One region of the Pseudoalteromonas luteoviolacea genome, then DNA from elsewhere that is predicted to be linked to it. Evidence: predicted binding sites of a transcription regulator. Region 1 holds the regulator's gene; the other holds the start of a gene.
The links. The regulator sigma-54, encoded in region 1, starts transcription at its own class of promoters, with help from an activator protein. The targets are predictions, from matches to a motif close to GTTGGCACGNNNNTNGNNT.
Positions count from the first base shown of each region.

Region 2: S4054249_RS03240 (DUF2726 domain-containing protein) is a predicted target of sigma-54. The motif match lies at 10,504-10,522, and genes of this name have one in related genera.

Region 1 covers NZ_CP015411.1:4,416,055-4,431,808, forward strand. Annotated here, with positions in the region: gene S4054249_RS19010 (MlaC/ttg2D family ABC transporter substrate-binding protein) at 1-473, opposite strand, end outside; gene mlaD (outer membrane lipid asymmetry maintenance protein MlaD) at 480-1,025, opposite strand; gene mlaE (lipid asymmetry maintenance ABC transporter permease subunit MlaE) at 1,038-1,814, opposite strand; gene S4054249_RS19025 (ATP-binding cassette domain-containing protein) at 1,817-2,632, opposite strand; gene S4054249_RS19030 (calcium/sodium antiporter) at 2,867-3,829, shown strand; gene S4054249_RS19035 (KpsF/GutQ family sugar-phosphate isomerase) at 3,838-4,809, shown strand; gene kdsC (3-deoxy-manno-octulosonate-8-phosphatase KdsC) at 4,811-5,362, shown strand; gene lptC (LPS export ABC transporter periplasmic protein LptC) at 5,359-5,910, shown strand; gene lptA (lipopolysaccharide transport periplasmic protein LptA) at 5,897-6,430, shown strand; gene lptB (LPS export ABC transporter ATP-binding protein) at 6,427-7,152, shown strand; gene S4054249_RS19060 (RNA polymerase factor sigma-54) at 7,194-8,705, shown strand; gene hpf (ribosome hibernation promoting factor) at 8,732-9,019, shown strand; gene ptsN (PTS IIA-like nitrogen regulatory protein PtsN) at 9,022-9,477, shown strand; gene rapZ (RNase adapter RapZ) at 9,490-10,335, shown strand; gene S4054249_RS19080 (HPr family phosphocarrier protein) at 10,332-10,610, shown strand; gene mgtE (magnesium transporter) at 10,920-12,278, shown strand; gene pmbA (metalloprotease PmbA) at 12,311-13,660, opposite strand; gene yjgA (ribosome biogenesis factor YjgA) at 13,811-14,335, shown strand; gene tldD (metalloprotease TldD) at 14,382-15,754, opposite strand, start outside.
Region 2 covers NZ_CP015411.1:775,443-791,196, reverse strand. Annotated here, with positions in the region: gene ispB (octaprenyl diphosphate synthase) at 1-458, shown strand, start outside; gene S4054249_RS03285 (oxidative damage protection protein) at 488-760, opposite strand; gene mutY (A/G-specific adenine glycosylase) at 798-1,856, opposite strand; gene trmB (tRNA (guanosine(46)-N7)-methyltransferase TrmB) at 1,982-2,707, shown strand; gene S4054249_RS03270 (methyltransferase) at 2,777-3,814, shown strand; gene S4054249_RS03265 (sensor histidine kinase) at 3,960-5,579, shown strand; gene S4054249_RS03260 (YfiR family protein) at 5,579-6,106, shown strand; gene arcA (two-component system response regulator ArcA) at 6,214-6,939, shown strand; gene arcB (aerobic respiration two-component sensor histidine kinase ArcB) at 6,944-9,271, opposite strand; gene folE2 (GTP cyclohydrolase FolE2) at 9,534-10,454, shown strand; gene S4054249_RS03240 (DUF2726 domain-containing protein) at 10,562-11,140, shown strand; gene mtnN (5'-methylthioadenosine/S-adenosylhomocysteine nucleosidase) at 11,259-11,966, shown strand; gene S4054249_RS03230 (cobalamin biosynthesis protein CobD/CbiB) at 11,967-12,911, shown strand; gene tyrS (tyrosine--tRNA ligase) at 12,950-14,149, opposite strand; gene S4054249_RS03220 (peptidoglycan DD-metalloendopeptidase family protein) at 14,301-15,638, shown strand; gene S4054249_RS03215 (hypothetical protein) at 15,695-15,754, opposite strand, start outside.

The DNA of each region.
Region 1 (15,754 bases):
TTGCCTGCTTCAACAATTTTCGTTCTTACAGTTGCTACATTGATATCTTTAAACGGACGTGCAGCCTCAAACTCTACTTTTTGGTCGGTATACTGCGTAAACACACCGGCATATGTCGCCACAAGGTATGATTTAAAGACTTCAATGAATGTGCGAATATTTTTAACCGCCTGTTCTTTCTCTTGCTTATCCTTGATATTCCGAACTTTTTGAATATAACTACCTAATACTCGATACGCTGCATACTTATAATCAATGTAAGGTAAAAGCTCCTGCTCAACAATGACACGCAGGTGCTCTTTATCTTTAACAATAATATTTTGATCTTTCGCTACACGTTGAAAGGTATTGTCGGCAACCTGTTGAACCATTTTATACGGGTCCTTCAAATCAACTTGTGCTGCATGAACAGCAGAAGCAAACAGTGCCAGAATAAAAAGACTAATCGTTACAATGAAATGACTCTTTAGCATAGTTGCTTACTCACTACTTTGATTGAATAGGAATTGACCGATAAGTTCTTCTAACACAAGCGCTGATTTAGTATCTGTAATCGTATCGCCGTCCTTTAAAGCCAGGCTCTCGACACCAAATAAATCATCTAGGTCCACTTCATCTTGCGCTGATACTTCATTACCCAAACAGGTTTGCTTAGCTGATTCAGCGGCTATGACAGGTGAAATACCTAAATACTGCTCACCTAAAATACCTGAGGTCAAAATAGACACTGACGTTGTATCAGAAAACTGACATTCATACGTTTTGTCAATGCTCATACTTACCACGGGCACAAACTCTTGTGGATGAATGTGGATACCATCAACACGACCGATAACAACACCTCCTACCTTGATAGGCGCGCGCGTTTTTAGCGACCCTATATTGTCAAACTTAGCTTCCAGTTTATACGTTTCACCGTTACCGCTAATGCCCGCATTTGCCACTTTCATCGCCAACATCACAAAAGCTGCGACACCCAAAGCCACAAATAAGCCGACTAAAATTTCTATTTTCCGTGTATTCATTTTTCCTAACCCTTAACTCGAAAACATCACTGCTGTTAATACAAAATCAAAACCCAAAACAGCCAGTGAAGAATGCACAACGGTTTCCGTTGTTGCCTTGCTGATCCCCTCTGATGTAGGGACACAGTCATACCCTTTATACAATGCTATCCACGTCACAATTAACGCAAATACAAAACTTTTAATGAGACCATTCAAGATATCTTGCTGTAAAGAAACCTGAGACTGCATGATTGACCAGAAACTGCCTGAATCAACACCGAGCCAATCAACCCCTACCAAATGAGCCCCTAGAATTGCTACAGCTGAGAAGATCAACGCAAGCAGTGGCATACTGATAAAACCAGCCCAAAACCGTGGTGCAACAACACGCTTTAGTGGGTCTACGGCCATCATTTCCAAGCTAGATAACTGCTCTGTCGCTTTCATCAAGCCAATTTCAGCTGTTAACGCACTCCCCGCACGCCCTGCAAATAACAACGCCGTCACCACAGGGCCTAGTTCTCGCAATAAACTTAAAGCGACTAATGGTCCAAGGCTATCTTCCGCCCCATAACCCACTAGCACCGTATAGCCTTGTAAGGCCAAAACCATGCCAATAAATAAGCCAGATACCATAATGATAAGTAGTGACTGATGGCCTACCATGTAAAGTTGTTTAATTAATAGCGGCGTACCTTGACGCAGGTTGGGCACATTCAGTAACGCCCCCAGCAACATCTGTGTTGCTCGTCCAATTGACGCGAAGCGGTTTAATGTTTTACGCCCTAATTTCTGTAAAAAGTCCACGCTTATACGCCTCCATCCAATAATTCCTCTTCATAAGGCGCTGCTTTAAAATGAAACGGTACAGGTCCATCCGATAACCCTTGTAAAAACTGCTGCACCAATGGTGAGCTGTGAGCTAACATTTGCTCAGGTGAGCCACTACCAATCACCCCCTGTTCAGCAATGATCACCACATGATCCGCAATGCTCATTACTTCAGTCACATCATGAGTCACAATTAAAGAGGATAACCTGAGTACTTCATTCAGCGACTTAATCATTCTCACTAACACGCCCATTGAAATAGGGTCCTGCCCTGCAAATGGCTCATCGTACATAATGAGCTCGGGGTCCAATGCGATTGCGCGCGCCAAAGCCGCGCGTCTTGCCATACCACCTGATAATTCAGCTGGCATTAGCTCTCTTGCGCCGCGTAAACCAACAGCTTGAAGTTTCATTAATACAACCAAACGAATTAAATCTTCACTTAGCTGGGTATGCTCACGTAGTGGAAAAGCGACATTATCAAAAACAGACATATCGGTAAAAAGAGCACCACTTTGAAATAGCATGCTCATTTGCTTACGTGCTTGGTATAACTCAGAACGGGACATTGCAGGCACACTTGAGCCCATAAATGTAATATCACCACTGTCTGGACGAAGTTGACCACCTATCAAACGCAACATGGTTGTTTTACCAATACCACTTGGCCCCATAATTGCTGTAATTTTACCTCTAGGCACTGAAAAGCTCATATTTTTATATATGACTCTTTCACCGCGAGAAAAGGTTACATCCTTGACTTCAACGATTGACTGCGACAAGTCGCTCTCCATATATCGATTTCACCAATTGGTAAATAATACGTTTTTTTCAACCAAGATGGAAAATGCTAATTGGTAAAATTTTGTAATAGATGCAATTACAAAACGCCATTTTCCATCCACTTTTATCTGTGATGATAAATATAATCGGAGTCCATTGCGTAACTAGGCCAGATTATTTATACATTTGACAACGCATTTGATAATATTTACCACACTGTAATTTAGTTACTCGGCATAGGTTTCATGGTTTTATCTTTTGTCATTCTTATCTTAGGTTTTGTTGCACTTGTTTGGAGCGCAGATAGATTTGTTTTCGGTGCAGCTGCATTGGCAAAAAATCTCGGGGTTCCTACGTTAATTGTTGGCCTGACGATTGTTGCAATGGGTTCATCAGCGCCTGAAATGATGGTGGCAGCACAAGCCGCTTTATCAGACAAAACAGATACCGCCGTCGGTAATGCTGTAGGTTCAAATATTGCCAATATTTTACTTGTTTTAGGGATTACGGCACTGTTGCGTCCCCTCGCTGTGGGTTCAGGCATTTTGCGCCGTGAAATGCCGTTACTTATCATTGTCTCATTAGGTGCTTGGTATATCATCAGTGATAACTATTTTAGCGCCACAGAAGGATTCATTTTATTAGCTGGCTTTGCAACCTTCATTCTTGGTCTGATTTATATCACCAAAAATAGTAACAAAGACCAAGAGGATGATCCGCTTGTTTCAGAAGCTTGCGATGAAGTACCAAATAATGTACCGACTGGCAAAGCCGCTTTTTGGCTAGTAGTCGGTATGATTGTGCTGCCTGTTAGCGCCGACTTACTGGTCGATTCCGCGGTAGATATTGCTAAGTTTTTTGGCATGAGTGATCTTCTAATCGGCCTAACAATTATTGCTATCGGTACTAGCTTACCTGAGCTAGCCGCATGCGTCGCTGGTGTCCTAAAAAACGAGGACGATTTAGCGCTTGGCAATATTATCGGCTCCAATATATTCAACATACTCGCTGTGTTATCAATTGCTGGAATATTAAATCCTGCGCAACTGGATATGAATATTTCACAGCGTGATATTTACGTTATGCTGGGCGCAACCGCAGCACTAATCCTAATGAGTGTAAACCTCAGAGGAAAAAGACAAATTAATCGCATGGAAGGTGGTGTACTACTGGCTGCATTTGTTGGTTACATGTACGCAATTATTTAGGTGTAAGTATGAAAAACCACACTCTCATTGAATCTGCAAAACGCGTTTTGGACATAGAGCAAAAAGCCATCATTGAACTCAATCAATATATCGATGACAACTTTATCCAAGCTTGTGAGCTGATGCTTCATTGTACAGGTAGAGTCATCGTCATTGGGATGGGGAAGTCAGGACATATCGGCAACAAAGTTGCGGCAACACTGGCGAGTACAGGTACCCCCTCTTTCTTCGTTCACCCGGGTGAAGCGAGTCACGGTGACTTGGGCATGATAACAGCCGATGATGTGGTCTTGCTCATCTCTAATTCAGGTGAAACAGGCGAAGTAGTCGGCATTATTCCAGTGATCAAAAGAATTGGCGCACAAGTCATTAGTATGACGGGTAATTCCAATTCAACTATGGCGCAGCAGGCTGATATTCACCTTTGTATTAAAGTATCACAAGAAGCCTGCCCTCTTGGTTTAGCGCCAACAGCCAGTACCACAGCTACACTGGTTATGGGTGATGCACTCGCGGTTGCCCTACTCGAAGCTAGAGGGTTCACTGCTGATGATTTTGCCCTTTCCCACCCAGGCGGCAGCTTGGGCAAAAGGTTATTGCTGACCTTAGACGATATAATGCACAAGGGCACAGATGTCCCAGTGACACCTGCAGGTAGTTCAATCAAAGATGCATTATTTGAAATGTCAGCCAAAGGACTTGGTATGACAGCTATTATTAATGAACACAAGCAACTTTGCGGTTTATTTACTGACGGTGATTTACGTCGCGTTATTGAGCAAAAAGTCGATCTACATAACGATACTATTGATTCCGTTATGACTATTTGTTGTACTACAGCATTTTCAGATATGCTAGCAGCTGAAGCGCTTAATATCATGGAAAAGAAACGGATAAATGGCCTCATTGTCATTGACGAGAACAAACACCCAATTGGGGCACTCAATACTCAAGATTTATTGCGCGCAGGAGTGATTTAAAATGCAATTTAGTGAGCTTTATCAACAAATCTCAGTACAGGTCAATGACAAAGCCAAGGCAATTAAACTGCTAATTTGCGATATTGATGGTGTGTTTTCAGACGGTCGGATCTATCTTGGAAATCAAGGGGAAGAGCTGAAAGCATTCAACACCAAAGATGGCTTTGGCATAAAAGCACTAATTGAAACCGGTGTTGAAGTCGCCGTCATTACAGGTCGACATTCAGAAATTGTTAAGCAACGTATGACTAGCTTAAATGTGAACCACATTTATCAAGGCCAAGAAGATAAAGTCCAAGCTTATGAAGAATTAAAAAATAATTTAAATTTAACTGATGAGCAAATTGCATATATCGGTGATGATGGCCCAGATATCCCTGTCATGCAACAGGTCGGTTTCGCTGTGGCCGTAGCAGATGCGCACCCACTGGTAAAAAACCTGGCTCATTATACAACCTTAATGCCAGGTGGATTTGGCGCGGTAAGAGAGTTAACAGACTTACTTATGCTCAGCCAAGGCAATGAGCTTCTCTCTAAAGGAAGCAGTACATGACTAATTTACGGGTGATTTTACTCGTATTGTTCAGTGCAACTATGTTGTGGCTATGGTATCCATTTTTGACCCAAACAGAGCAGCCTGCACAACCTGAAGAGACAATTGCCAAACCGGACTATGTTGCTATTGATTTGAAACAAACCTCCTTTGCCGAAAACGGGCAATTGAGTTATCAGATCACAGCACAAAGAATGGAGCTATATCAGGAGCTTGGATTCAGCCACTTTGAAGTACCCATTTTTGTTTTACATAATGGACAGCACAATTGGCAGCTCACTGCCAATGAAGCGACTTTGTATGAAAATGATACTTTGATTTTAGAAGGCAATGTTAAAGCAACCAATTTAAATGATGCAGCTATGATCACGCACATAGATGCAGACAACCTCCGGCTTGAAATTACGAACCGGATGATGCGCTCAGAACAACCCGTGATCATAACAGGGCCTAATGTAACCATTACAGGTAAAGGGCTAATCGCCGATCTCAATATTGAGGTTATTGAACTAATCAACCACACTGAAACGATTTATGATAAGCAATAAATTAAGTGCAACCATACTATTAACTTGTGCCATAGGGCTACTTTCGCCAAGCGTGTTCGCTAATAATAACCCTGAGCAAGTCATCATCAGTTCGGGAAAACAACAAGCGCAACTACAAACTAATATTGGCGTTTTTGAAGAAAACGTAGAAATTATTCATGGCCAAAGAAAAATTTTTGCCGACAGACTTGAGGTGCACCGCAGAGAAGACCTCGGCGAAAACAAACAATTATTAGTAGCAACAGGCTCTCCGGCAATTTTCCAAGAACGACAAACTGACGGTAGTTTATTGAAAGCCAGTGCAAATGAGGTCCGCTACGACGTCGCGAATCGATTATTGACCATCAAAGGTAATGCAGAAATTAGTCAATCCGGTCAGAAGATTTCTGCCCAAGAGATCCTCTATGATATGGAAAAGCAATTAATTAGTGCGCAAAAGGCAAATGAAGAAGGTAAACGTGTAAGAACTGTTTTACTCCCAGTTGAAAAAGAGCAAGACGGAACCAAGGAGCCACAGTGAGTACACTAAAAGCGACGGCACTGGCCAAAAGTTACAAAGGCAGGCAAGTAGTAAAGAATGTTGAGCTAAGTGTTGAAGCAGGTAGCATTGTTGGTTTACTGGGCCCAAATGGTGCCGGTAAAACAACTACGTTTTATATGATTGTCGGCCTAGTCCCCAGCGATAAGGGCGCTATTCATATTGACGAGCAGGACATTACGCTACTGCCAATGCACAGCAGAGCCCGTTTAGGTATTGGTTATTTACCACAAGAATCTTCAATCTTTAGAAAGTTAACCGTCTATCAAAATTTAATGGCGATCCTTGAAACGAGAAAAGACCTCAACAAGATTGAACGCGAAAGAATATTAAATGAATTACTTGATGAATTTAACATTCAACATATTCGTTCAAGCTTAGGTATGGCACTCTCTGGTGGTGAGCGTCGTCGCGTTGAAATTGCTCGCGCTTTAGCCGCTGATCCAAAATTTATTCTATTAGATGAGCCTTTTGCTGGCGTTGATCCCATTTCAGTGTTAGATATAAAGAAAATTATTGAGCATTTAAAAAACCGTGGGATCGGCGTTTTGATCACAGATCACAATGTACGTGAAACATTAGATGTATGTGAGAAGGCATATATTGTTTCCCATGGCGAATTAATTGCTTCAGGTAGCCCTGAACATGTTTTAGCGGATCAAACCGTTCGAGATGTCTACTTAGGCGAACAATTCAGGCTATAGTTAAGAACAAGCGTAACAACGAAAAGGATTGTTAGAGATACATGAGGCAATCGCTACAGCTGCGCATGGGGCAGCAATTAACAATGACACCACAATTGCAACAAGCAATCCGCTTGCTGCAACTGAGCACATTAGACCTCCAGCAAGAAATTCAAGAAGCACTGGACAGCAATCCTTTATTGGAAGTAGAAGAAAACGAACAAGAGTCTTTTGAAAATGGTCTAGATAAAACCCATGAACAGGCACAAACAACGGATAAATCGGAATCAAATACTGAAGAACAGGTAGAAACGCAGCTCAGTGATTATGAGCAAGACACAGACACGGCACTCAATAAAGAGACACTCAGTGATGAGATGGCAATGGATGTCACATGGGATGAATATATCAGCGCTGCGCCTGTAAGCTCGTCTGGGCCTATGCCTGAAGATGAAAGTGTCTATCAAGGTCAAACAACCGAAAGCCTTCAAGAGTATTTGATGTGGCAATTAGAATTAACACCTTTTAGTGCGACAGACCGACTTATTGCGCTGTCTATTGTTGAGGGGGTTGATGATTCAGGTATTTTAACCGTCTCTTGTGAGGATATTCTAGAGAGCTTAAACAAAGACAATGACCAAGAGCTTATTGAGCTCGATGAAATTGAAGCCGTATTGAAGCGGATTCAACTGTTTGATCCTGTTGGTATCGCCGCTCGCAGCCTTCAGGAATGCCTGATTGTTCAATTAAATCAGTTTGCATCTGATACTCCTTGGCTCGAGCAAACTAAACAGGTCATTGATGAGCACATCGATCTATTAGCAAATCGTGATTATCGTACTATCATGAAGAAAACAAAGCTCAAAGAAGGCGAGCTTAAAGAAGTGATGACGTTAATTCACAGTTTAAACCCCAAGCCAGCTGCCAGTATTGTGCAAGAAGAGGCTGATTATGTGATACCTGATGTCTCTGTTAAAAAGATAAAAGGTCGCTGGGTCGTTGAACTAAACCCTGATTCGATGCCTAAAATCAGAGTGAATGATCACTATGCAGCGATGTCACGCTCGGTAAAATCCAGCAGTGACAGTCAGTTTATTCGCTCACATTTACAAGAAGCCAAATGGTTTATTAAAAGCTTAGAAAGCAGAAATGAAACTTTAATGAAAGTTACTAATTGCATTGTTCAACAACAACAGGCATTCTTTGAACATGGCCCTGAGGCAATGAGACCTATGGTACTCAATGATGTTGCTGAAATGGTTGATATGCACGAGTCGACAATTTCTCGGGTAACAACGCAAAAATATATGCACACGCCTCGCGGCATTTATGAATTGAAATACTTCTTCTCGAGCCATGTTAGTACCGAGAACGGTGGTGAATGCTCTTCGACAGCAATTCGAGCGCTCATCAAAAAGCTAATCGCTGCAGAAAACTCAGCTAAGCCTTTAAGTGATAGTAAAATTGCAGATGTATTAGCAGATCAAGGTATTAAGGTGGCAAGACGTACTATTGCCAAATACCGAGAGTCTTTGGCTATTCCACCGTCTAATCAACGTAAAAGCTTGATTTAGACGTAACAAAAGAAGGAAAAATGCTTATGCAACTAAATTTAACTGGTCGCCATGTAGAAATTACCGATTCATTAAGAGACTACGTAACAAGTAAGTTTGCGAAGCTAGAAAGGCATTTTGATCACATAAACAATGTACATGTAATCTTAGATGTCGAGAAACTCATACAAAAAGCAGAAGCGACGTTACATGTTAATGGAGGCGAGCTTTTCGCTTCAACAGAACATAGAGACATGTACGCAGCCATAGACGGCTTAATTGATAAACTGGATAGGCAAGTCATTAAACATAAAGAGAAGCTAACTCGACACTAATCATGAAACTTAGCACACTAATTTCCGAGGACTGTAGCAAAGCTGCGGTCCTTTTTAATAGTAAAAAAAGAATACTCCAATATATCAGTGAACTGGCTCAACAAAAAATTCCAAACGCCAATCAGCACGATATTCTTGAAGCTCTCCTCAATCGCGAAAAATTAGGTAGCACAGGCATAGGTAAAGGCATTGCTATTCCCCATGGCCGGTTATCAGGTCTCAATGACGTTGTTGCCATTTTACTCGTAAATCAACAGGCTATTCCTTTTGACGCTTATGATGATCGCAGTGTAGACATATTTGTAGCACTCATCGTACCAGATGGTGAAAATAAACAACATTTAGAGACCTTAGCAAGTATCGCTGGTAAACTAAATGATAAACATTTTTGTAAGCGACTTAGGCAAGCGAGTAACGACAACGAGCTTTACCAAGTCCTTGTTGAGTTTGATAAATAATAGGAATTAACCGTGGAGCTCATAATTATCAGTGGCCGTTCTGGCTCAGGTAAATCTGTTGCATTAAGAGTATTGGAAGACTTAGGTTATTACTGCGCTGATAATATTCCGGTCAATCTCTTACCTGCATTGGTTCGCAGTGTTTCTGACAGTTATAACAAAATCGCCGTCAGTATCGACGTGAGAAACCTACCAAAAGAACAACAAGAATTTCACGATATTTTAGAGTACTTACCTGGATTTGCGAAGCCACAGGTATTTTATCTAGACTGTGACGACCAAACACTGATTAAGCGTTTTTCAGAAACTCGCCGATTACACCCCCTGTCATTAAATGACCTTCCGCTTGATTTAGCTATTAAACAAGAAAAGAATTTGCTCGAAGTATTGATCCGACGAGCCGATGTAACCATAGATACAACGGATTTAAGTGTGCATCAATTAGCTGAAAGTGTTCGTGAGAAAATATTGGGTCAAAAAGACAAACAGCTAATAATCACATTCGAATCTTTTGGCTTTAAACATGGTATTCCAAAAGAGGCTGACTACGTTTTTGATGCACGTTTTTTACCCAACCCACATTGGGAGCCTGAGCTAAAGCCGTTAACGGGTTTAGACCAACCAGTTGTCGACTATTTATCTAGCCATAGCATAGTACAAAAATTTATATGGCAAATTCAGACATTTATGCAAACTTGGCTCCCCCATTTAGAGCGCAATAATCGCAGCTATTTAACGATTGCTATTGGATGTACCGGTGGCCAACACCGCTCAGTTTACTTAGCTCAAACTCTTGGTGAGCGTTTTCAAAGAACACATTCTAATGTGAAAATTCGCCACCGAGAGCAAGAACAATGACTCAATCGCATCAAGGCCTTTTTCTAATAAAGAATAAATTGGGATTACATGCAAGAGCTGCAACGGTATTGGCACAACTCTCCACCCAGTTCGATGCGGATATTACACTCTATCAAGGAGAAAAAAGTGCGCCAGGTGATAGCGTACTCGCTTTACTTCTGTTAGAAAGTAGTCAAGGCAAAGAAGTTAAAGTCACGTGTACAGGTCCAGATGCGCATGATGCCCTAATAGCAATAGGAAACCTTATAGAAAATAAATTCCATGAGGACGAATAGCGTATAGGCGCTATCTTAATTGCCATTACAATACTTTCTATGCACAGGATGCCTGTGATTACACTAAAATGTCATAAGTTACATTTAAATTAAGCAGCTATAATCATTATATAATTTTTTCTATTACACTATTATATGTAGCAATAATTGAAGGTCTTCAGCTTCAATAGAGCATGCAACCGAGATAAAGATCAGTTTACTGGAAGGCCTTAGTTACACGCTAGAAAAGCACTAAATAAAACAAAGTAGCCTCCTATAACGGCTCATAACTCACTATCATGTTTTCTTTAATTTGAAATTTGGAAGCCTATGCCTGACGTTTTTGAACAAGACTATACACTGGAACAATTACAACAAGTAACCAAAGCAATAAACAGTGGACAGTTTGTTCAAGTTAGACAAACACTTGCTGAGATCCCTCCTTGTGACACCGCACTTTTACTCGAGTCCTCACCACACAAAATAAGGACGACACTCTGGCAATTAGTTGACCCAGATATACAAGGTGATGTACTCGAAGAACTATCAGAAGACGTCCGATTAAGTATTATTGCCAAGATGGAGCCGGAACTTATCGCGGCAGCCACTGAAGATATGGATGATGATGACCTGGGAGAAGTGCTCAGAAGCTTACCTGTGCCCATCTATCAAGACGTCATTAGCGCAATGGACAGCCAAGATCGGGCACGTGCTACGCTCGCTTTATCTTACAATGAAGGCTCTGCCGGCGCGTTAATGAATGGCGATACCATCACCATTCGTCCTGATGTCAGTTTGGATGTCGTATTAAGATACTTAAGGCTAAAAGAAGAGTTACCGCAAGGTACTGACGACCTCTATGTCGTAGATAAAGAAAACCGCTTTTTGGGGTCTTTATCAATTGGCATTTTATTAACCAACCCACCTGACAAGCTCGTTCAAGAGCTTATGAATGAAGAACGAGAAACCATTCCCGTTACTATGCCTGAGAGTGAAGTCGCGCAACTATTCGAGCGTCATAATTGGATCTCTGCGCCTGTTGTCGATGATCATACTCAGCTGCTCGGTCGGATCACCATTGATGATATCGTTGATGTCATCAGAGAAGATGCTGAACACAGTTTAATGAGCATGGCTGGTTTAGAGGATGAGGAGGACACCTTTGCGCCAGTTATGAAAAGTAGTCAAAGGCGTTCAATTTGGCTTGGTATTAACCTACTCACAGCTTTGCTCGCAGCCTTTGTCGCTAGCTTTTTCGAGAGTACCCTAGATATACTTCCAATTTTAGCTGTGCTTAATGGCATAGTGCCAAGCATGGGTGGCGTGGCGGGCAGCCAAACTTTGACTTTGGTGATCCGTGGTATAGCACTTGGCCATGTCAATCAAACTAACCAAAAGTTTCTGTTAGGAAAAGAGCTTGCTATCGGTGCATTAAATGGCGTGTTGTGGTCTCTGTTAATAGCGGGCGTAGTAGCACTATGGCAATGGGATTTTAAACTTGGCGCAGTCATCGCCTTTGCTATGTTTATGAACTTAGTCGCAGCGGGGATAGCTGGTGCCAGTATTCCTTTGATATTAAAACGTATGAAGATAGATCCAGCGCTCGCTGGAAGCGTTGTGCTAACCACAGTCACGGATATTGTCGGTATTTTCGCTTTCCTAGGAACGGCTACTTGGTTTTTACTCTGAGCTATGCTCAGAGTAACTTAGTCAGTTGGAGATTATTCACCGGCAACCTGCATGTTTTCAATCAAGATTGAACCTGTTTGAACCGCACCGCGTAATTCAATATCCCCTCCGATTGCTTGAATATTTTGGAACATATCTTTTAAATTGCCAGCGATGGTAATTTCACTCACCGGATACTGTATGTCACCATTTTCAACCCAGAAACCCGCAGCGCCGCGAGAATAATCACCAGTTACAGTATTAACCCCTTGCCCCATCAACTCCGTGACTAATAAGCCTGTGCCCATTTCATTGAGTATGGCGTTGAGATCGTCATGCGTCTTGTTCACTAACCAGTTGTGGATCCCACCAGCATGACCTGTCGCATGCATACCCATTTTTCTCGCCGCATAACTAGCCATTAAATACGTTTGCAGCTCTCCACCTACAATAATATCTCTGTCTTGAGTATAAACGCCTTCACTATCAAAAGGTGTTGAGGCCAACCCTTGTAACAGATGTGGCCTTTCTTGAATAGAGACACAAGGATTAAAAATTTGCTTACCAAGTGTATCGAGTAAAAAGCTCGATTTGCGGTATAAAGCACCACCGCCAATCGCCGAAACCAAATGTCCAAATAAGCTATTCGCGATATCAGAACGAAAAACAACAGGTACTTTCATTGTTGACAGCTTTTGACTATTAAGTTTTGCGAGTGTCGACTCCGCAGCTTCAATGCCAATCGCTCGCGGATCTTTTAATTTGTCATGTTTTCTAGCTATGCTGAAGGCCGAGTCTCGTTGCATCATGTCGCCTTCTTGACCAATCACCATGGTACTTAAAGTATGTCGAGAACGAGGAAAACCCGCTAAAAAACCATGGCTATTACCATAGACCCTTAGCCCCTGATGAGAAGCCAAGCTCGCCCCATCTGAATTCACAATACGCTCATCAAACTCCAAAGCTGATTTTTCGGCTTCAATACAATATTCAATCGCTTTTTGTGGAGACAAATCCCAAGGGTGATGAAGATCCAGATCAGGAATATCTGTTGCCATAAGCACTTTATCAGCCAGCCCATTACACTCATCATCCGCCGTGTATTTTGCAATTTCAATGGCTTTTTTTACCACTGAACGTAAAGCCTGCTGACTAAGGTCAGCTGTAGAAGCCGACCCTTTATGATTACCGACATACACACTGATCCCCAAACTGCCGTCTTGGTTAAACTCAATCGTATCAACTTCACCCATTCGAGTGCTTACAGACAGTCCTGAGGTACGACTCATTGCCGCTTCAGCAGAAGTTGCGCCTAATTCAGAAGCCATCGTTAATACTTCAGAGACGGCATATTTCACTTCGTCGATTTGATGGTTTATAGAACCAGTTTGGTTATCATTCATGTTGCTTTTCCAAATGCTTGTAAACTCTTCAATCCTAACACAGGACATACAATTTCGCTGAGATAGATTACGAATGACCTCACTATAGCGATATTTTTCTGCGCTTCTTGGTATAATCAATAATATTGTAATATTAAATGGCCTAATATCATGGCAAAAAAACCAGATCACAACGTCGACGACGAAGAAATCATCTATGTTTCAAAGAGTGAGTTGAAGCGAGATGCGCAGCAATACCAACAACTAGGAGTTGATATTGCCGAACTAGGTAAAAAACAACGAGAGAAACTCCCACTTACCAACGAGCTCGTTGAAGCCATGGCTCTTGCAGATAAAATTCGTGGCAAACACGATGCATACCGCCGCCATATGAACTACATCGCTAAAGTGCTGCGTACCACAGAGAATGTTGAGCAACTTCAAACCGCTTTAGATATGTTACTAAACAGAAATAATCAAGCTGAAGTGTTACTTGGTCAGGTCGAAAGAGTCCGTGATGACGTACTAAAATTGGGTGACAGCAAAATTAATGAGTTACTTGAAGAACATCCAACAATGGAACGCCAAAAGTTACGCCAATTGGTTCGTCAAGCAAATAAAGAATTGAAAGCGGAAAAGCCAGCCAAAGGGTATAAAGAGTTATTCCAATATCTAAAAGAAGCAATCTTACCTTAGTCGGTTATGTGAGGGGAGTCACGCCTCCCCTACTCTTTATTGGCGGTTAAGCTGTGCCACCCACAGTAAGTTGATCAATCTTAAGACTTGGTTGACCTACCCCAACAGGGACACTTTGACCATCTTTGCCACATACACCGACGCCTCTATCTAATGATAAATCGTTGCCAACCATAGAGATCTGCTGCATGGCTTCTGGGCCATTACCGATCAAAGTGGCACCTTTAATTGGCTGTGTTACTTTACCATCTTCAATTAAATACGCTTCTGATGCCGAGAACACAAATTTGCCTGATGTGATATCAACTTGACCACCGCCAAAATTGCTCGCAAATATCCCTTTTTTCACTGAGCTGATAATTTCCTGCTGAGTGCTCTCTCCTGCCAACATATAAGTATTGGTCATTCTTGGCATAGGGAGATGTGCAAAAGACTCTCTACGTGCATTGCCGGTTGGCTGTGCGTCCATTAGACGCGCATTCATCTTGTCCTGCATATAACCTTTTAGAATGCCGTTTTCAATCAGCACATTATATCCGGCAGGCGTGCCTTCATCATCAATATTCAATGAGCCGCGACGATTTGCCATCGTACCATCATCTACCACCGTGCACAGTGAAGATGCAACTTGCTCACCCACTCGGCCACTAAAAGCAGAGGCACCTTTACGATTAAAGTCACCTTCCAGACCATGACCGACGGCTTCATGTAGCAGCACACCTGGCCAGCCCGATCCCAACACGACAGGCATGGTGCCTGCAGGTGCATCAATCGCGGTTAAATTAACACGCGCTTGCCTGACCGCTTCTATTGCATAGCTCATCCAGCGCGGTTGACCGTCTTCTAACTCTTTAAAATAGCCGTAGTCTAAACGTGCGCCCCCCCCTGCACTACCACGCTCTCTTCGGCCGTTATTCTCAAGCAGCACAGAGCAATTTAGCCGAACTAAGGGACGGATATCAGTTGCAAAAGTACCGTCACTTGCTGCGATTAAAACTTCTTCATATACCGCTGCAATTGAGCACACCACTTGCTGTGCATCGGGTGCAAGTTCCCTAATCGCACTGTCCACTTCTCTGAGCAAGGTGATCTTCTCTTCGTCACTCATACTCAATAAAGGTTGAACAGGTTGGAACTGTATTGGCGCTTTGACGTCAGTAAAGACCTGCACTGTTTTTGATTCACCTTGCTGTGCAATCGACCTAGCAGCTTCCGCAGCTTGGTTGATGGCCTCTAAATTAATTGCATCTGAGTAGCTAAACCCAGTTTGCTCACCACTTACGGCCCTAACACCAACGCCCCGCTCAATGTTATAGCTGCCCTCTTTGATGTTGCCATCTTCAAGCACCCAAGTTTCATTGTAACTGGATTGAAAATACAAGTCGGAATAATCCACATTGTACTGATGGATATAATTAA
Region 2 (15,754 bases), 1.3 Mb from region 1:
CCAAATTATTCGAAGCAGCCACTTTGCTACCTGCGGTTGTCTCAGAACAGCCTGAAAGTATTAAAGAAGCATTAAAGCTTTACGGTATGCACTTAGGTACAGCATTCCAACTGGTTGACGATGTACTTGATTACAGTGCCAATGCAGAATTACTAGGCAAAAACATTGGTGATGACTTAGCGGAAGGTAAACCAACATTACCACTAATTTACGCGATGAAGTCCGGCACTGAAGCGCAAGTCACTCAAATTAGAGAAGCTATAGAGTCAGGTAACGGCATAGACAATTTATCTGATATATTGCAAACACTTGAAGAAACTCAAGCGCTGCAAAAAACAATGACAAAAGCTCAGCAAGAGTCTGAAAAAGCAATAGCGCAACTTGCATGTTTGAGCGACTCTGCCTTTAAAAATGCACTCATTGCCCTAGCGAAACTATCAGTAGATAGAGACTACTAAAAATAAAAAAAGCTGCCTAGGCAGCTTTTTTATTTCTCTGGAGGTCTATAACCTTCAATTTCAACTTCTTTGTTTTCAAACAAAAAGCCGACCATTTGCTCTTCTAGAAGTTGGCGGTGATCAGGGTCCATCATATTCAAGTGCTTTTCATTAATTAGCATTGTTTGCTTATGTTGCCACTGCTGCCAAGCTTCTTTAGAAATATTATTGAAGATACGCTCGCCCACTTCACCTGGATATAATTGAAAGTCCAAACCAGGCGCTTCTTTGTTTAATTTCTGACAAAAAACTGTACGTGCCATTTTCTCACCTATTCTCTATCTTTTTGATGAGAACAGTTTACCCCATTGTCTTTAATACTTTAACTAACTTTTTCGTTGGCGCCGCAAGTCCTACTTCAGGAGGTTGGTTAATGTCGTACCACAACAGCTGATTGTCATGCACACAATCAGGTATTTGCTGTAATTCAACACAGACTGGATTAATTGTTAGTTCAAAATGAGTGAATATATGTACAAATGGCTCTAACGTATACGTCGCGGTATCTATTCCCTGCTGAACTAAAAAAGCTTCTAGCTCAACTAAGTTTGCAAACTCAAAAAAGCCGAATAACCCGCCCCAAATGCCGCTATTAGGGCGCTTTTCCATCAATACCTGATTGTCCACCTTTACCATTAGGTGATATGCAGACTTTTTCGGTTTTTCTTTTTTAGGTTTTGAATTTGGAAATTCTTTTACTCGATTATTTTTATAAGCCAAGCATTTATCAACAAGCGGACAAGCCTCACATTGAAATCTTGAACGCGAACATAGGCTTGCGCCCAAGTCCATCATGGCTTGGTTAAATTCTCGCACATCTCCAGAGGGGGTAACCGCATTGGTCAGTTCCCATAAGTGATTCTCAACTTTTTTAACCCCATACCAACCTTCAACCATAAAAAAGCGTGCCAACACCCGTTTCACATTACCATCGAGGATAGAGTGATGTTGACCTAAAGCGAGCGATAATACAGCACCAGCCGTTGAGCGCCCAATGCCAGGCAAGTCAACAACTTGTTCAAAAGTTTCAGGAAACTGTCCCTTATACTTATCACGTATAATTTTAGCCGTTTTATGAAGGTTTCTAGCCCTCGCGTAATACCCTAACCCAGTCCAATGATGCAGCACTTCATCTTCATCTGCATTCGCTAAATCTATGACTGTCGGAAAACGAGACATAAAACGTTCAAAATAGGGGATCACAGTTACAACTTGCGTTTGCTGCAACATTACTTCGGACACCCACACTTTATAAGGGGTCTTATCTATTTGCCACGGCAGTGTTTTTCTACCATGAAGGTGGTACCAATCCACAACTTGCGCTGCGAACCAATTTGCTGTTTGACGGTCAACGGGCATCTTTATTCTCAATCTACTAGCTACAGGCGCCAGTGTAAGAAGGTTTTTAAAAACGTCAAGCTCTTGTACTTATCGACGTGAACAGGGATAATATGCGCCCAATTTTTACACCGCAGATGATGACAATGAACGAATCGAGTAAACAAGCACTAGAGCAGGCTGAACAAGAAGGTAAATACATCCGTAAGGTCCGCAGCTTTGTAAAACGTGAAGGTCGCCTAACTAAAGGCCAAGCAGCAGCGCTAGAAAAGTGCTGGCCCACTCTTGGACTTGAGCATAGCCAAGGCCTACTCAACTTCAATGAAGTATTTGGCAATGACAACGATGTAGTTGTAGAAATTGGTTTTGGTATGGGTAAGTCGCTAGTTGAAATGGCTAAGAATAACCCTGACCAAAACTTTATCGGTATTGAAGTTCACCGCCCAGGTGTTGGCGCATGTCTTATGGAAGCTGATGAGCATGGTCTGACAAATCTGCGTGTTTTTGAGCACGATGCAGTAGAAGTATTAGCCGATTGCATCCCCGATAGCAGCTTAAGTAAATTACAGCTGTTCTTTCCAGATCCATGGCATAAAAAGCGTCACCACAAGCGCCGTATTGTACAGCCAGAGTTTGCACAAAAGATCCGTGCCAAACTAAAAGTTGGTGGTGTATTCCATATGGCAACTGACTGGGAAAACTACGCAGAACATATGTTAGAGGTAATGCAACAAGCAGAGGGTTATAACAATCAGTCTGAAAATAATGACTATGTACCTAGGCCTGATTTTAGACCACTTACGAAATTTGAACAGCGTGGGCACAGACTAGGTCACGGCGTATGGGACCTCATGTTCGAACGCACAGCTTAACTATCTGTGAGGGGCTCCAACAGCCCCTTTAACTTCATACCTACACCAGCTAACTACCTGAGACCAATGATGCAAAAACTATCGAACCCTAGCTTACTTTTACTCCGCAATGAAGAAGAACTCCTTGGCGAAAAAGTGCTTGTTATTAATCATAGTGACGATGGTTTTTTGCCTGAATTAACCAGCATTAATTCCGCATCTCAAATTTACGCATTCAGTTATAACTTCGCTGATCATCTTGCAGCTTCCAAGCATCAAAACGTGACTAGCTTTGTCGGTCATAGTTTACCTAGTATCGATAATTTGGACTTAATCATTTATTACTACCCTAAGTCTAAACCTGAGGCCAACATGATGTTATCTAACATACGAGCGAGCCTTGGTAAAACAACACGTTTACTCGTTGTGGGGGAAAATAAAGGTGGTGTTAAATCGGTTGAAAAGCAACTAAAACCCTATGCCCATGCAAGTTATAAACTGGATAGTGCCAAACATTGTATTCTGTATGAGTTTAATGAACTTATTGAAGAAGAGCACTTTGATATTGCTGATTATCATCAGATATTTAACGTCAAAGTCGCAGCTCAAAGCTTCGAGGCAGTCAGTGTACCGGGCGTATTTAACCATGGTAAGCTAGACGCCGGGACTGAGCTACTGCTTAACAACCTCTCGATTCCACATAACGGTAACGTACTAGATTTTGGTTGTGGTGCGGGTTTGATTGCTACGTTCATGCTCAACGAGCGACCTAACTTATCATTATTCTGTTTAGACGTCAGTGCACTTGCACTTTATGCCAGTGAGCAAACGCTAAAAATGAATGGTCATGCTGGACACTTCATATTAAGTGATGGTTTAGGACAAGTTACGGAAAAGTTTGATGCAATTGTCAGTAATCCACCATTTCATACTGGGTTAAATACCGACTACAGCATAGCAGAAACATTTTTAGCAAATGCCAAGCATATGATGAAAAAAGGAGCTAGTTTGCAAATTGTTGCAAATAGCTTTTTGAAATATCCACCTATCATAGAGCAACATTTTAAGCACTTTAAAACTGACACGAAAAATACCAAGTTTGCTGTATATCAGGCACAGACGGTTTAAAATCTCTTGTTAGTTATCAGCTAAAAGTAGCTTCAGACTCATAGCCAGCAGCGAGATATAGGGATTTGTCCGCTTTTTTGTTAACTTACTTAACTAAGCTGCTAAACTAAGGTTAGCTGTTAAGAGGTCTACCTATGAGCGCGCAATGGGAAAACACGCAACAAAAACAAGTATAAGAAAAGTTTTGATAAGTGCTGTTATGTTAGTAACAGCTTTGTCGCTCTCTCTTTCCATTTCAATTTCTACTTATCTCGACGTCAAAGAGCAGAAAAAATTGATAGTCAACAAACTGCAAATGATTGCTGAGATCATTGCATTCAATGCTCAGATCACGCTGATTTTTGACGATAGAAAAACTGAAGAAAAACGGCTCAAATCGTTTAATAAAGTTGAGTTAGTCAAAAATATCCACATCTATGCCATTGATGATGTGACCAATAAACCGGTTTTTTTTACTAGTTATAACGCCAGCAAGACACCGCCTGTACCACTTAAGGTCAATGATATAGAAGCCCTTAAAGTACCAAAAGTATCAGCTGACTACGTCGAGCTTATCATTCCAGTGGAATATGAAGGAAAAGTTGAGGGGTATGTCTATGTAAGAGGCGGACTAGAGCGATTATCTCAGTATATTAATCAAAAAATACTGGTCGACATTGCACTCACATTGATCGTGCTTATTTTAGTGTTGTTTGTTGCACGTGCGATTCAAAAAAGAATTGCAAACCCAATTGATTCATTGTCACTCATGTTGCAGGACGTTTCAAAAAATCACAATTACTCTGCAAGAGCAACAAAAAGTGACATTGAAGAGGTTAACATGCTCGCCAACAACCTCAATATCATGCTCGCCCGTACGCAAAATCAACTCGCACGACACCAAGCAGATAAACTCGAAATAAAGCAACTAAATCAAAATCTTGAAGAAAAAGTAAATCAACGCACCATTGCTTTACGAGAAGCTAATCAGGAGCTTCTCAACACGTTAGAGCGAATGCATCAATACCAAAATCAAATTGTCGAAAATGAAAAAATGGCCTCGCTTGGTCAAATGGTTGCGGGTGTTGCTCATGAAGTAAATACCCCCATTGGTTTAGGTGTTACAGGTTCTACGCTGTTAAGAGACAAACTTGCCGACATCAATGCAGCATTTGAGCAAAAAACATTGACATCCAAACAGCTAGAGCGCTTTATACATGACGGTATTGAAAACCTAGATTTAATTTATCGAAACTTAAATCGCGCAGCAGAACTGATATCCAGCTTTAAAAAAGTCGCAGTAAGCCAAGATGTAGAAGTCAGCTCAGAAGTCAATATCAATAAATTATTCAATGCAATTGTCAGCAGTATGCGTGCCGAGATCGATATTAAAAATGTGGTATGGCAACTATCTTGCCCAGAGCAACTCACGGTAAAGACTAAGGCAGGTTTACTACAGCAAGTATTTGAACAACTTTTATCTAACTCCCTTATCCATGGCTTTTTAGACCTCAAAGATAATCAAATTCATATCCATGTAGAGCAAAAAAACCAAAGCCTAGAAATAATCTATCAAGACAATGGTATCGGTGTATCAAACGCCGTCAAAAAACGAATTTTTGACCCGTTCGTCACAACTAAACGCGGCGAGGGTGGCAGCGGCCTCGGCATGCACCTTGTTTACAATTTGATCACTCAAGCTTTAGGGGGAACTATAACCCTGTCTGATGATAATAAAAAAGGTACTGAATTTATTATAACTTTGCCTCTAAAAGGGGTAATTTAATGAAAATAATGTACCTAATAGCTGCATTTATTTTTATTTTTTGTAGTTTAAACGTTGATGCAAAATCGCCACATGAAATTCGTTCCGCTTTTTTATACCAAATGGCAAAGTTAATCGACTTTCCAGAGCAAAAAAATAAACAAGTAACCAGATTTTGTTTTTATGATTTAAATCATGGACCAGGCGCTATTTTAAATAAAAATAATAACTTAAAAATACGGGGTAAACCGATAGATATAATAAAAGTAAACCTTTCTGACCCTTTTAGGGAACTTTCTAAGCGCTGTGATATCACATACATTGATGAAACAATGGAAGATGATATAATATCTTCTTGGACCGATACAATTACCTTAAATATGGTGACTGTAGGCGAAAGTATCGAATTTCTGGAAGGGGGTGGGATTGCTTCCTTGGTCCAAGAAGGGAGTAAAATTCGGTTATATATTAACAGACAAGAAGTTGCACAACATAACTTTAAAGTGCTCTCTAGGCTACTCGCAGTTTCTAAGTTCTATCCTGACTGATTTTACTTGTTAACAATTGAATATACTCCTATAATCGTTAACATTCGGTTTTATTATATAACACCGAAGTTTTTGTAAATAAAACATTCCGAAAAGGTTAATTAATAATGCAAACGCCAGTCATTCTAATTGTTGAGGATGAAGACGTAACTCGACTGAACCTCGTTAGTTTATTTGAAGCCGAAGGTCATAAGGTAATTGAAGCCATTGATGGCGATGATATGCATGAAAAATTGACAGCAAACGACGATGTCAACTGTGTAATCATGGATATAAACCTTCCTGGTAGAAACGGCCTTATTTTGGCTCGTGAGTTACGCCAGAAAAAAAATGTAGGCTTAATTTTCTTAACAGGTCGTGATAACGATGTCGATAGAATATTAGGTTTAGAGATCGGTGCAGACGACTACGTCACGAAACCGTTCAACCCTCGTGAACTTACTATTCGAGTACGTAATCTTATTTCACGTACAGGATCAACACCTGAAGAGTCAACTATCGACAGTAACGGTGTAATCACGTTCAATGGATGGGAATTAGACGAAAATAGTCGCTGTTTAACGTCACCAACAGGTGAATCTAAGCGTCTACCTAAAGGCGAGTACAGAGCACTTCGTTTAATGCTTGACTCTCCAGGTCGTATTTTCAGCCGTGAACAACTTATTAAGCACATGACAGGCCGTGAGCTGCGCGCTAACGACCGTACCGTTGATGTGACTATCCGTCGTATTCGTAAGCACTTCGAAACCGACAACAATACACCTGAACTTATCAGCACAATTCATGGTGAAGGTTATCGCTTCATTGGCAAGATCGATAACACTCAACCATAGTTCGCTAAGAGTTTTCAGCGAGTTTTGCAATTAATGAGTGAAGGGCTAACTGCCCTTCTCTTATTAATTCCTCTAAATCTGCCACCCACAACCTTCGCTTCTCTTCGTCTACTTCAGTACACTCAGTTTCCATTACTTTTGCATGCTGCTGAACAGTTTTGAGCCCCACTGAACCGGCTGCGCCTTTTAATTTGTGTGCCACAGATCCGTACTCAGCTATATCGCCCTCTAGATTAGCTGCTTTCAATTCGTCACAGTATGTTGGATTTAGTTTCGCAAATAGCTCACAACTGCGCTTAAACGTATCAACACCCATAGATGCAACAAAATCAGTGATAGTCTCTATATCGAGTAAATCACGTTCTATATCTAGTACCTCAATCGAACTGTGTTGCTGGGCGCTCGCTTCTTCTTTGATGCTATCGATACCAAATAACTCAGCGAGCATTTTATCCAATTTAGTCGTATTGATAGGCTTAGCAAGTGCTCCTTGAATACTGATCCCTTGTAGTTCTTGCTCGGCACTGCGCACATTCGCGGTTAGCGCAACTATCGGTAAACTATCAAAATGGCTGTCCTCACGGATCTGCCTTGCAACCTCATCACCATTTAAATCGGGTAACTGCATATCCAGCAAGATAAGATCTAAATCATCTTCGGTTTGAACAAGAGATAGTGCATCTTCACCAGTTTCAGCCCATATGACTTCGTGACCACGTTGCTCAAGTAAATTTGTTGCAATCTCAGCATTCAACGGGACATCTTCAACAAGTAAAATGTATAACTCCCTACCTGCATAACTTTGCTGACTAGGTGCGGTACACAGTTCTAATGGTATTTCTACATCAAAGCGGCTCCCCTGGCCTGGCATGCTACTGACTGCAATTTTGCCTTTCATCGCCAATACGAGCGCCTTTGTCACCGCAAGTCCAATACCAGATCCAATCGCATTGTTACCTTCAGCATCAGGCGCTTTATAGTACATATCAAAAATTTTATCTTGCTGCTCTGATGAGATCCCTACGCCAGTATCTAGGATACTCATAGAAAGCCAAGGCCCGCATTCACGGTTTTCTCTGCGACACTCTAAAGTAACACTGCCTTTATGCGTGAACTTAACTGCATTATTTATCAGATTCCAAAGTACCTGACGCAAACGCGTCGGATCCAGCAATGCATGTATATCTAGTACACCAGAACGTTGAATTTTGAATTCCAGCCCTTTTTGGTCAGCAATCAAATCTGAAAAATTCACTACATCATTAATAAAGTCAGATACATTAATACTGTCTGTCGCAATGTCTAACTGCTCGCGGTCAATCTTATCTAAATCTATAATATCATTGAATATGTTACCCAGCGTCTCCGCGCTTGAAAATACCGTGTTACACCAACTTTTTTGCTGTTGCGTCAACTCGGTATCCAGTAACATGCGGGTTAATCCCACAATACCGTTAAGTGGTGTTCGAAGTTCATGGCTTAAGGTGGCAATAAATTTCCCTTTATCTTTATAAGCGGTTTCAAGTGCTTGCTCAGCTTCTTTACGGCTAGTGATATCACGACCAAAAGCCAGTAACCCAATGTACTCGCCTTCATTATTGATAAAGGGTAACTTGCGCATTTCAAACCAGCGGTTTTCATCTTGTACTGGATACTCTACATCTAAAGAGAGTGTCTGCTGAGTTGCGCTAACTTGTGTATCTGTTTCTAATACTCTAGGCACAGCTTGATCGATGAAAATTTCATCTGCGGTTTTACCAATCAATCCCTCGCTGTCAATTCCAATTACCTGCTCGAATTTTTTATTACATCCAGCAAACACACCATGTTCATCTCGGTAATAAAATAAATCAGGGGATGAATCGACTATAGAACGTAGCAACATACTTTGTTGAGCAAGCTCCTGCTCAGCTTTGCGACGCTCGGTTATTTCATTTCGTAGCTCAGCAATTGCACGATGCTTCGCATGCAAGGCCATTTTACGCTCATCAATTTCATTATTGAGGCGATTAATATTGTCTTTAAGCGTTTGGTTAAGCAATTTTTCTTGCTGAGTTGCTGATTCTAAATACTCTTTTGAACTCTCCAACTGCCGGATCGCAAACACAGCAACCGATATCAGTAATGGTGAGGTCAAGGCTGCGAAAACGACAACTGAAAGTACATTTACCAAAGTGACAGAACCAAGCGCCACATAAAAAAACATACAAGACAAAACCAAAGACGCAACCAATACCAATGTATAAGCAATTGCCCCAGCTTTACGTTCACCGTATTTTCGAACCAAGTTAGAAAGAATTCGAGCCCAAGACCCAAATGAAGAATCAAGCATAATAATAGTCACCTTGTTAACGCCGCTATTATACCTCAGCTGAGCACATATGCGAGCGACCAAGCACTGTAACTTTATTGAAAAATCTCAAACTTTTAAATTGACTACCGTTTAAAGTACCCACAATAAAAATGTGATAATGTATCAAATCTTGCACATTACATGACTTTTTCTTTATTCAGTATGAGAATATCAACAGAAAAAAAACTCGAATTAGTGTAATATAAAAGCATTTCTGAGGTCGTGATTAAAGAGAGTTTAAATGCCAACTTCAATGCCAGACATTGCGAACAGTGCTGCTGCGCTGAAAACCGGAACTTTAGACTGGGTAGGAATGGGAGATATTGAATTACCATTTCAATTTGCCAGCAAAGGACTAAATGATATTCCAGTCACTGCTAAAGCTGATACATATGTAAGCTTAGATAAGCCAGATGCCAAAGGCATACATATGTCTAGGCTTTACCTAGCCTTAGACAAACTTTCATGTGAACAGTCTTTATCACCAGAAACACTGACTGCCTTATTAGATCAATTCATAACCACGCATGAAGGCTTAAGCAACTCAGCCAAAGTAATCATTAAATTTGATCTACCTCTTCGCCGTGCGTCACTGCTTAGTGGCAAACAAGGCTGGAAAAGCTACCCAGTAACCATCACAGCCTCTCTAGAAGAGCAAAAACTCAGTATCGAGCTTGCTGTTGATGTCACTTATTCATCAACATGCCCTTGTTCTGCGGCATTAGCAAGACAACTTATTCAAAATGCCTTCGAAGAAAAGTTTGCCGGACAACCTCTAGATCATGAAAGTGTACATGCATGGCTTGGGACAACGGAAGGCATAGTAGCCACACCTCATTCCCAGCGTTCTATTGCAAATATCAAGGTGCAGTTACCGAAGGGTGCTCAAGAATTCGATATTAAAGGGTTGATAGACGTTGCAGAGCAAGAATTACAAACACCAGTTCAAGCTGCGGTAAAACGTGAAGACGAGCAAGAGTTTGCAAGATTAAACGGACAAAACTTAATGTTTTGTGAAGATGCGGCAAGAAAGCTGAAAACACTTTTAAACCAACAAGACTTTGCCGACTTTTACGTCAAGATCAACCACTATGAATCTCTTCACGCTCATGATGCCGTTGCCTACGCAGTTAAAGGGATCACTGGCGGCTACAAAGCATAAAAGACTTTTTAAGCGCTAAATAATATTTAGCGCCCGCCTTCTAATCACTTCCGGCACATTCTTTGCTTATAAATTACCAAAGTCAATTTGTTGTCGTGGAGTGATTTATGGAGTTAACACTTTTAGCTATTTTAGCGCTTGTAGTTATTGCCTCTATCGTAATTTCTAAATATACCGACGTGGGTGGCAACCCTTATCCGTTTAACCGTAAAGATTCTGTTTTTACGACTGTAGAAGCCTCATTTTTACAACTCCTCGAGCGAGCTGTAGGTGATAGGTATAAAATTGTTAGCCGTGTAAAATTAGTCGATGTCATTGAATGTAAACCTGGCTTATCGAAAAAAGCTCGACGTTCCGCTATTACAAAAGCACAAAACAAACAGCTAGACTATGTTTTGGTTGATAAAAGTACACTTAATATAGTGGCTGCTGTAGATTTGGTAAATAACGCCAACAAAAATGGCCACAAAGCTCAAAAAGACTGGTTTGTTAGTGGTGCACTTGAATCTGCTGGGATCCCTCATATCCGAATGAAGATAAAATCAGGATACAAAAGCCCAGAAGTTCGCGCGGCTATCTTATTCAAGTTAGGCCAAAAACCTGACAAAACAAAGCCTGTACGCAATCGCAACAACAAACCTGCCGTGCTATCACCATCACAAGCTAAGGCACTTGCAGAAATCTAACAATACACTTGCTGCTTGAGTTTATCAGCAGCAAGCTCTACAGTTTTACCGACGAAATAATGCTTTCAAAATAAGAATGTATATAATAAGCAGTATCTAAAATACAAAGAGATGAATTATGAAAATTGGCATTATCGGTGCTATGGAGCAAGAAGTTACGATTTTACGTGACACAATGCAATCACCTAAAACTCTGACTAAAGGTGGATTCACATTTTACACTGGCGAGCTTGGTGGCCACGAAGTAACACTGGTTCAATCAGGTATTGGTAAAGTTGCGGCAACAGTTGCGACCACATTGCTTATCGATAACTTTACACCAGACTGCGTGATTAACACTGGCTCTGCAGGCGGGTTTGAGCCATCACTCAACGTAGGTGACGTGGTGATTTCTAGCGAAGTACGTCATCATGATGTAGATGTAACTGCATTTGGATATGAAATTGGCCAAGTACCACAAATGCCAGCAGGCTTTGAAGCACACCCTGCACTAATCAAAGCGTCTGAAGCAAGTATTCATGCCGTCGGTGATATTCAAACAATGGTAGGCCAAATTTGTACTGGTGATTCTTTCATGTGTGATCCTGTGCGCATTGAAAAAACTCGTCAAGATTTCCCCAACATGTTAGCGGTTGAAATGGAAGGCGCTGCGATTGCACAAGCATGTCACGTGCTCAACACACCATTTGTTGTGATCCGCTCGTTATCAGACATTGCAGGAAAAGAGTCTCCACAATCATTTGATGAATATTTAGAAGTCGCTTCGGTCAACTCATCAAAATTAGTAGTGGCTTTACTTGAAAACCTACAACAGGTAAGTCTGTAAGTGACACTGAGCTTCTTGCAAGCCCAAGAGGGCTTGCTTATCTTCTGCCTAGCCTTGATATGTGCATTTAGCCTGAAACTGTCAAAGCTCTATCACCCCAATACAATCTTTTCTCTGCTCACCAGTAATTTAGCTAAACGGGTCGTAAGTAAAAAAAACTCTGACGCTCAACATTTCCTTTCAGGTACGCTTGCTTGCTTTTTACCGACAATTACCGTGGTTGTTTTGCTTTATTTCTTATCCTATATTTCTTTCTATCCGCAATGGTTTGGCGGTTTAATCTTATTTTTGTGCTTGGATACTCACTTTGAAACACGTGCTCAGCGAATCGCAAAACTCCTATCTCAAGGCCAAAAAGGCTCTGCAAAGCAACTGCTAAAAAGCATTGTAATTAGAGATACTGATAAGTTATCTGAGGTCGGGATCATTAAAGCTTGCTTAGACTCACTTGCCCTTAATACGGTACGTCATTTTTATCTTATTACGATTTTTTATGTTGCAGCAGGCCCCTATTTCGCACTTACCTATAAACTTTTGTTACTTTGCGATCAGAGCTGGCGTCAACAGTTAGGCGCAAATCATCCATTTATGCGCCCAGTGCAGCGCTCAATATATATACTCGAATGGCTTCCATTGCGAGGCTTTGTATTAATCATGGCACTCACACAAAATTTAGCTAAAACAAAGCACTACCTAAAACACTATGCACAGCACTATATAAATAAAAATTCAGGCTGGATAATGGCATTGTTTGCAGCCAATTTACATGTACAACTTGCAGGACCAAGGTTTTACATCAGCGAACGTTTTGACAACATCAGGATAGGTAGTGATAGGCAGCCTGAACTTGAAGATATTCAGCACATGCTAAAGCTATTAGGCAGTATGAGACTATTTTGGTTAGGTTTAACTGTGTTAATTTGGTTTGCGCTTAACTTAATATAGCCAAATAGCAACTGCTACTTGGCTATCAAGTTTGGCGATTAGTTTACCGTTACTTTAGCAAATTTACGCTTGCCAACTTGGTAAATTTCTGTGGTACCTTTAGACACTTCTAATTTAGTGTCAGTGATTTTCTCTTCACCGTTAAGCTTTACTGCACCTTGTTTGATCATGCGCATCGCTTCTGAAGTACTTGCTACAAGGCCAGCCTCTTTTAATAAGTTAGCAATAAAAGTTGTGTCACCTTCGATGCTAATTGATACTTCAGGAATATCATCAGGTAGAGCGTTCTTTTGGAAGCGCTTGATAAAGTCTTGATGCGCAGCTTGTGCGTCATCTTCACTGTGGAAACGAGCAATCATCTCTTTGGCAAAGTCAATTTTAATATCACGTGGGTTACGACCCGCAGTAACTTCTTCTCTCAACCCGTCAATTTCTGATAATGACTTAGCACTTAGCAGCTCATAGTAACGCCACATTAAGTCATCCGAAATAGACATCACCTTACCGAACATTTCTGTTGGTGCATCCGTAATACCAATATAGTTACCCAATGACTTAGACATTTTTTGCACGCCATCAGTTCCCTCTAACAGAGGCATCATCAGAACTGTTTGCGGCTTTTGCCCTTCTTCTTTTTGTAACTCTCTGCCCATCAATAGATTAAAGCGTTGATCAGTACCACCAAGCTCAACATCCGCCTCCAAAGCAACAGAATCCCACCCTTGAACTAATGGATATAAGAATTCGTGTATTGCAATTGCTTGGCCGCCAGCATAACGCTTTTTAAAATCATCACGCTCTAGCATACGAGCAACAGTTTGACGTGATGCAAGCTTAATCATGTCCGCACTGCTTAATTTCTCCATCCACTGAGAATTAAACGCAACCGTTGTTTTGGCTGGATCAAGGATTTTAAATACTTGCTCTTTATAGGTTTCTGCGTTGGCAAGTACGTCTTCACGGGTAAGCGGCTTACGAGTGACATTTTTTCCCGTAGGGTCACCAATCATTCCTGTGAAATCACCAATTAAGAAAATGACCTCATGACCTAAATCTTGGAAAGTTTTTAATTTATTAATTAGTACTGTGTGGCCTAAATGCAAATCAGGCGCTGTTGGATCAAATCCAGCTTTAATACGCAGCTTTTTACCTGACTTTAACTTCTCTTTCAGTTCATCTTCAATCAATATGTCTTCTGCACCGCGCTTAATTTCAGCAAATGCAGTTTCAATGTCCACCATTATCACTCCAACACAATATTCAGTTTATCGCTCGATTCTAGCCTATATTGCACGGAGTTTAAATGCACAAAATACTGGTATTAACGCTTTATTACGTATATGCTGCACTATTATTCATAAAATTTCTTGACAGCGAAAAAGGCACGTTATGGTACCTGCAGTAAATAAGCTTCCCAAAAAACACAAAATGCTTATTGTCGGCTTGTTAGCTGCAATGGTTGGGATAGCCTTGCTGCCCTCAGAAAAAGCCACTGCATCTAAAGATCATAAAGATGATGCATTAGAAGTTGGCAAGCGCTATGAACTTCCAATTAAAGTTGAAGAACAACAACCAGAACTGCTGACGACTTTAAGCGAAGCAGTTGAAGAAACAAAAGAACAAGAAAATACAGTTACTTATGATTATGCAGACCACAAAGTTCGCGCCGGTGACAGTCTCGCCGTTTTATTTAAACGGGCGGGTTACTCAGCACAGACATTGCATAATTTAGTCAATACCAATGAAGAGACCCGCAAGCTAACAAAGATCCATCCGGGTGAAACTCTCAGCTTTGCGAACGACACACAAGGGAATCTTGCACAACTTAAATATGTGCTTTCCAAAACCGATACGCTTTATGTTACTCGCACTGAAGATGGTAAATATGCAACTCAGATTACCAGCAAAGAAATTGAAACACGCGAAAAAACAGCCGGTGGTAAGATACGCTCAAGCTTTTGGACTGCGGGCATCTCTGCTGGGTTGACGCAAAGACAAATAATGAACTTTGCTAATATTTTTGGTTGGGATGTTGACTTTGCCAATGACATTCGTGAAGGTGATACCTTTACTTTGGTCTATGAGTCTCACTATGTTGATGGTGAGGAGATTGGTAATGGAAAGATCATTGCCGCAGAGTTTATGAACCAAGGCGACCGCTATACGGCAATCAGGCACACCAATGGTGAGTTTTATACACCCGAGGGCCGTAGCATGAAAAAAGCCTTCTTACGTGCACCAGTTAACTTTAAATATATTAGTTCTAATTTCAACCCGCGTAGATTACACCCTGTGACCAAACAAGTGCGCCCACACCGAGGTATCGATTATGCCGCTAAAGTAGGCACCCCAGTCGTTGCTGCGGGTAATGGCCGAGTAACAAAAGCAGGCTTTAACCGCCTCAACGGTAATTACGTCTTTATTGAACACGGCAGCCAGTACACAACTAAATATCTTCACTTGCATAAACTACATGTAAAAACAGGGCAAAAAGTTAAGCAGGGGCATAAAATAGGTACAGTTGGTGCAACAGGGCGTGTCACAGGACCACATTTACACTATGAGTTTTTGGTAGACGGTACACATCGCAACCCAAGAACAGTTAAACTGCCTAAATCGTTATCGCTACCAAAGCAAGAACTTGCAAAGTTCAAACCGCTAGCAGATCAGATGTTGGTACGATTGGAGCGCAAACGTGAGTTAATGCTTGCTCTAAATGACAAATAGACAAAATTCAAGCACAAAAAAGGCGAGGTTTTCCTCGCCTTTTTTATTGCCAATTACTAACTGCCAACAATTTCAAGTTTTAAAAACTCTTCTAATGCCTGCGGGTTAGCGGCCAG